2 linked regions of the Thermochromatium tepidum ATCC 43061 genome follow. The protein of the gene in region 1 interacts with the protein of each later gene in a pairwise test. Links are inferred from orthologs where the notes say so. Each region holds a gene or a part of one and is shown on either strand. Other genes may lie near its edges.

The links.
Region 2: the proteins of tsaE (region 1) and rlmB interact in binary tests that used the Escherichia coli proteins (3 or more experiments, as listed by UniProt). The link is inferred for Thermochromatium tepidum ATCC 43061 from one-to-one orthologs.

The regions. Positions count from the first base shown.
Region 1 is NZ_CP039268.1:2,100,926-2,104,207, reverse strand. The notes cover bases 96-3,061. They hold tsaE (tRNA (adenosine(37)-N6)-threonylcarbamoyltransferase complex ATPase subunit type 1 TsaE), read left to right. Parts: upstream 96-1,309; coding sequence 1,310-1,813; downstream 1,814-3,061. Other genes in these bases: E6P07_RS09675 (N-acetylmuramoyl-L-alanine amidase), read left to right, coding at 1,914-3,061; E6P07_RS09685 (NAD(P)H-hydrate dehydratase), read left to right, coding at 96-1,308. Outside these bases: more of E6P07_RS09685, read left to right, coding at 1-95; more of E6P07_RS09675, read left to right, coding at 3,062-3,282. UniProt on the Escherichia coli protein: Required for the formation of a threonylcarbamoyl group on adenosine at position 37 (t(6)A37) in tRNAs that read codons beginning with adenine.
Region 2 is NZ_CP039268.1:1,432,888-1,436,203, forward strand. What follows is about bases 33-3,032. They hold rlmB (23S rRNA (guanosine(2251)-2'-O)-methyltransferase RlmB), read right to left. Parts: upstream 1,920-3,032; coding sequence 1,146-1,919; downstream 33-1,145. Other genes in these bases: purL (phosphoribosylformylglycinamidine synthase), read right to left, coding at 33-1,132; rnr (ribonuclease R), read right to left, coding at 1,912-3,032. Outside these bases: more of purL, read right to left, coding at 1-32; more of rnr, read right to left, coding at 3,033-3,316. UniProt on the Escherichia coli protein: Specifically methylates the ribose of guanosine 2251 in 23S rRNA.

The sequences.
Region 1 (3,282 bases):
GGTGGTGACGGCTATGTAGTGGCGCGGTTGGCGCGCGCCGCTGGTCTGGACACGCGGGTTTTGCAACTCGGCAAGGCGGATCAGGTGCGTGGTGAGGCGGCCCTGAGTCTGGCCGCCTATCGCGACGCCGGCGGGGTCATTGAGGATTATCTTGGCCTGCCACGCAAGACCGATCTCTATGTCGACGCCCTCTTTGGCACCGGGCTGGTGCGTCCGGTGACGGGCCCCTGGGCCGAGGCCATCACGGCGCTCAATGCCCAGCGCGCGCCTGTGCTGGCGCTCGACCTCCCCTCTGGACTGCACGCCGACACCGGCTGTGTCCTGGGCGTGGCGGTGCGGGCGAGTGTGACTGTCTCCTTTATCGGGCTCAAACTCGGACTCTTTGTCGGTGCCGGCGCCGAGTATCGGGGGGAGGTCCACTTCAGCGCGCTCGAAGTCCCAGCCCAGGTCTATGCCGGGGAGATCCTGGCGGCGGTGCGGATCGACTGGGCGCGCGAATCGCGTCTCCTCACGCCCCGCTCGCGGATCGCGCACAAGGGCGACTGCGGTCATGTCCTGGTCGTCGGCGGCGCACCCGGGATGTCGGGCGCGGCGCGTCTGGCCGGTGAGGCGGCCCTGCGCGCGGGCGCCGGGCTGGTGACGATCGCGACCCATCCGCGTCACGCCGACTGGCTCAATCTCGACCGGCCTGAACTGATGGTCGCCGCCGTCGAGCGTCCGGAAGACCTGGATACGCTGATCGAGCGGGCCGATGTAGTCGCGATCGGCCCAGGGCTGGGTCGGGGTGACTGGGGACGCAGACTCTGGGAGCGGGTCCGCGGCTTGTCGCATCCGCTGGTGGTGGATGCCGACGCGCTCAACCTCCTGGCCGAGTCCCCAGGCGCCGGTCCAGACTGGATCCTGACCCCGCATCCAGGCGAGGCCGCGCGTCTGCTCGGCAGCGCGACCGCCGAGATCCAGTCCGATCGCCTCGCTGGCGCGCGGCAGATCCAGGCGCGTTTCGGCGGGGTGGTGGTACTCAAGGGGGCCGGCACCATTGTGCATGGCCCAGCACCGCGCGTCCCGGCCGTCTGTAGCGACGGCAACCCCGGCATGGCGACCGCGGGCGCGGGCGATGTCCTGACCGGTGTGATTGCCGCCCTACGCGCCCAGGGTCTGGAAACCGAAGCGGCCGCCCGCGCTGGTGTCTGTCTGCACGCCGCGGCCGGGGATCTGGCCGCGCGTGCCGGCGAGCGTGGGCTGATCGCCACGGATATCATCGCCGCCCTGCGCACACTCTCCAATGGTCTCGCCAAGGTGGATCGCTGAGATGCCCGCGACCCTGGAACTCACACTCGACACACCCGAGTCACAGATGGACTTTGGGGCGCATCTGGCGCGGGCCCTTAAACCGCCCTGCGTGATCTTTCTCGAGGGCGACCTGGGCACGGGCAAGACCACCCTGACCCGTGGTATCCTGCGCGGTCTCGGGCACTCCGGGGTGGTACGCAGTCCAACCTATACCCTCGTTGAGCCCTATGCACTAAACGACCTTGAACTCTACCATTTCGATCTCTATCGCCTGGGTGATCCGGAAGAACTGGACTATCTCGGGCCGCGCGATCTGCTTGGGAAGGCGGCGGTTTGGGTCATAGAATGGCCCGAGCGTGGCGCCGGCTTCCTGCCCAAGCCCGATCTGCGCATCCAGCTCGTCCACCTCGATGTCGGTCGGCGCTTGACCCTAAATGCCCTGAGTCCATCGGGCCAGACGCTGCTCGCTGATGTAATTTCTGTCTCTGATGTCTCTGCGCAACATCTTCGAGCCGATACTTGAGGAAGTTCCTCTAATCATCGGAGCTGACTTGGAAAGATCGGCGATAAGCTGCTATCTTTTAAGCGATGCTCGTACCCAAGTCAGGCCTCGAGGCGGCATCGTGAACAGGCTCATCGTGCTCTTTATGCTACTGATCGCCCTGCCCGCGGCGAGTGTCGCGGTGGAGGTCGACTGCCAATGGAATCCGCCGAGTTCGAGCAAGACCCGGCTGCTCTTCAACCTTACGGCGCCCGCCGCCCACCGCATCTTTACCCTCGACCAACCTGATCGAGTCGTGATTGACATTGCTGGGGCGCAGATGCGCAGCGACCTGCCAGCGGCGCGCACCGACGACCCCCTGCTGATCGGCGTGCGCGCCGGTGTGCGTCCCAATGGCGACCTGCGCGTCGTGCTCGATCTCAAGCAACAGGTGCGCGTCAAGAGTTTTACCGACAGGACCGGCGCTGACAGATACCAACTGATCGTCGAGCTCCTGCCCAAGTCCTTGGGAGGTGGCAAACTCCAGCCGGTCTCCAATCAGGCGCCAGTTCAGCCGCTCTGGTTGAGTCGCGGACGCACGGCCATTGTCGCCATCGACGCTGGACACGGCGGCGAGGATCCAGGGGCGATCGGGCCAAACGGCACGCGCGAGAAGGACGTCACCCTGGCCATCGCCCACAGGCTAAAGCGACTGATCGAACGTGAATCCGGGATCCGAGCCATAATGATCCGTGATGACGACCGTTATGTCGGACTGCGCGAACGCACCCTGATCGCGCGCGAGCACAAGGCCGATCTCTTTGTGTCCATCCATGCCGATGCCTACGAGAACCCAGACGCACAGGGCTCATCGGTCTATATCCTCTCGCACGGTGCGGCCAGCAGCGAGGCGGCTGGTTGGCTGGCCGATCGTGAGAACAAGGCTGATCGCATCGGCGGTGCGGATCCGACGACGAGCGAAGACATGCTGGCCGCTGTGCTGCTCGACATGACGCGCAACACCACCCTGGAGCACAGTGCCGAGGCGGCTACCTCGGTGCTACGCGCTCTCAAGCGTGTCGGTGTGGTCCACAAGGCTGATGTCCAGCGTGCCGGCTTCGTGGTGCTCAAGTCGCCCGACATTCCATCGGTGCTGGTCGAAACGGCCTTCATCAGCAACGCCCAAGAGGAGCAGCGACTCCGCGATAACCTCTATCTGCAGCGGATGGCCGAGGCGATCCTGGCCGGGATCAAGGGTTATTTCGCCAAGTATCCACCGCGTGGCCTGTTGGCGGCCGATACGGGCCAAGGCGTCGAGCATCGCGGTACGGATGCGGTACAGGGTCTGAAATCCGCCTCCAGGACACGCGCGGGCAGTCTGCGCGAATATGTGATCACCCAGGGCGATACCCTGTCCGGAATCGCCAAGCGTTATCGTGTGAGCCTCAGTTCGCTGCGCGCCGAGAATGGTCTCAGTGAGACCGATATCATCCAGGTCGGGCAGGTCATCG
Region 2 (3,316 bases), 670 kb from region 1 along the record:
TGAAGGACGCTGCACCGATCGGGCCCTCGAGCATGATCTCGAGCGCCGAGGCGATGCGCCCCGGCCTCCCGTAATCGACCTCCCAGGGTTGCTCGAAGCCGGGGAGGCGCAGGTTAGACACCGAGAATCCGCACAGACCGGCCTTGGGCTTGGCCCCGCGACCGGTCGCCGCCTCGTCGCGGATCTCACCGCCGGCACCCGTGGCCGCACCCGGATCCGGGGCGATGGCGGTCGGGTGATTGTGGGTCTCGACCTTCATCAGGAGATGGATGGGCTCCTCAGATTCGCCATAGACGCCGGTCTCGGGACAGGGGATGAGGCGCCGCCCCTCCCAACCCTGGATCACCGCGGCATTGTCCTGGTAGGCCGAGAGCACACCTGCGGGCGAGCGCTCGGTGGTATGGCGGATCATGGCAAACAGCGAATGGGTCTGCGGCTCGCCGTCGATCACCCAGTCGGCATTGAAGATCTTGTGCCGACAGTGCTCGGAATTGGCCTGGGCAAACATCATCAGCTCGACATCGGTCGGATTGCGTCCGAGTGCGCTGAAGTTCGCGACCAGATAGTCGATCTCGTCGCCGGAGAGGGCCAGACCCAGTTCGCGATCGGCTGACTCGAGCGCGGCACGTCCGCCGCCGAGGATATCGATCCGGTTGAGCGGACGCGGCTCGGCGGCGGCAAAGAGTTGGCTGGCTGCATCCAGGTCGAAGCAGACCACCTGGGTCATGCGGTCGTAGAGCAGGGGCAGCGCAGCCTCAAGCACCTGGTCTGCAAGCTCGGTCGATGCGCCGGTCAGGTAATAGACGATGCCGCGCTCCAGGCGGAGGATCGCCTGCAGACCGCAGTTATGGGCGATATCGGTCGCCTTGGACGACCAGGGCGAGATGGTCCCTGGTCGCGGCATCACCAGCACCAAGCGCCCCCTAGGCGCCTGGACCGGCAGGCTCGGACCATAGCGCAATAGCGACTCCAGGATCGCGCGCGCCTTGGCATCGAGTTCAGCCCTCAGCTGAGCGAAATGCACATGCTCGGCATAGGGTTGGATGGAGACGCCGGTCAGACGGCTCAGCCGGTCGGCGAGTCGCTTGAGACGGAGTTCAGAGAAGGCGGGCGCGCCACGGAGGACAAGCATCGGCGGTTGCTCTTTAGCTGAAGTGATGTGGATCGGAAAACGGCAAGCTCCGTCGCTGACGTAGGGCCTCATAGAGACAAACTCCGGCGGCGACCGAGACGTTCAGGCTCTCGACCTGGCCGCACATCGGCAGACGCACCAGACGATCACAGCGTTCGCGGGTCAGACGGCGCAGTCCACGGCCCTCGGCCCCCATCACCAGGCCCAGGGGGCCAGTCAGATCAGCGCGGTAGAGCTCGTCGCTCGCCTCACCCGCCGTGCCGATCAACCAGATCCCGCGCTCCTTGAGCCTCTCCATGACCCGCGCCAGATTTGTGACCTGGACATAGGGCAGGGTCGCGGCAGCACCGCTTGCGACCTTGCACACCACGGGGGTCAGCCCGACGGCGTTGTCCTTGGGGGCGATGACGGCCTGGACGCCAGCCGCCTCGGCGGTGCGCAGACAGGCGCCGAGATTGTGCGGATCCTGGATCTCGTCCAAGAGTAGCAGGAATGGTGGCACCTCGAGTCGATCGAGCAATGCCATTAGGTCGGACTCGCTGCGCGCGGTCGGCACCCGGACCCAGGCCAGCACGCCCTGATGCTTGATCCCGGCGGCAGCGCGTTCCAACTCCGCGCGCTCGACCTGACGCACCCGGATACCGGTCGCGCGCACCAACTCGGCCAGTTCATTCAGACGCCTGTCGCGTCGCGTCCGCTCCAGCCAGACCTCCTCGACCCCCTCGATACCGAACTTCAGGGCGGCACGGACGCTATGAATCCCCCCGACAGGCGCGCGCTCAGTCATCGTGCTTCAAGGCGTTGGACGAACGCTTGCGCTTGGAGCGCGAACGCGACCGCTTGGATCTAGGCGGGGCGGACTGGCCTGTCTTGCCGGACTGAGCGGAGGCTTCCGCCGCCGGACGCGCGCCTGCTGATCCAGCCTTGCGACTGCGTCTGGTCTTGGCCATCGGCTCGGCGAGCACGAAATCGATCTTGCGTTCATCCAGATCGACGGCGGCCACCCGCACCCACAGCCGATCGCCAAGACGATAGACCATGCCAGTGCGCTCACCATGCAGATAGTGACCAATGGGGTTAAAGTGATAGAAGTCGTTGTCGAGCGCCGTGATGTGCACCAACCCATCGACATGGACCTCGTCGAGTTCGACGAAGAGGCCGAAGGAATTGACGCTGGTGATGGTGCCCTCGAAGGTCTCGCCGAGTTTGTCCTGCATGAACTCGCACTTGAGCCAGTCTTCAGCGTCGCGTGTGGCCTCGTCGGCGCGGCGCTCGGTGCCCGAGCACCACTCGGCGATTTGTTGCAGCTCGGTCTTGGTGTAGTCGAGATCCGCGGCTGTGCCGCCGGCGCTCAGGTGCTTGATGAGTCGATGCACGACCAGATCCGGATAGCGCCGGATCGGTGAGGTGAAGTGCGTATAGGCGTCGAAGGCCAGACCGAAGTGACCGACATTATCGGTGCTGTACATGGCCTGCTGCAGCGAGCGCAGCAGCACGGTCTGGATCAGATGCCGATCGGGACGCCCCTTGACCTGCTCCAGCAGTGCGGCATAGTCCGCCGCTGTCGGCCTCTCGCCACCCGGGAGCTTCAGCGCCAGCTGCGCCAGGAATTCGCGCAGGTCATTGAGTTTCTCTTGGCTTGGCAGGTCATGGATGCGATAGATGGCCGGCAGCCGCTTGCGCTGGAACAGGCGCGCGGCGGCGACATTGGCCGCCAGCATGCACTCCTCGATCAGCCGATGGGCATCGTTGCGCACCAGCGGCACCACGGATTCGATCCGACCCTGGGCATTGAACAGGAACTTGGTTTCAGTGGTGTCGAAGTCGATCGCCCCACGCGCGGCGCGCGCCGCACGGAGTGCCTGATAGAGCTGATAGAGCTCATGCAGATGCGGCAGGAGATCGGCGTAGCGCGCGCATAGCTCGCCATCGCCGTCGATCAGCATGGCCGCGACCTCATCATAGGTCAGTCGCGCCCGCGAACGCATGACCGCCTCGAAGAAACGGGTTCGTGTGACCTGGCCCTCAAGGTTCACATAGAGCTCGGCCGTCATGCACAGTCGATCGACATGCGGGTTGAGCGAACAGAGCCCATTCGAGAGCACCTCGGGCAACATCGGGATGACGCGGTCGGGGAAATAGACCGAGTTGCCGCGTGAAAACGCCTCGCGGTCGAGCGCGGTG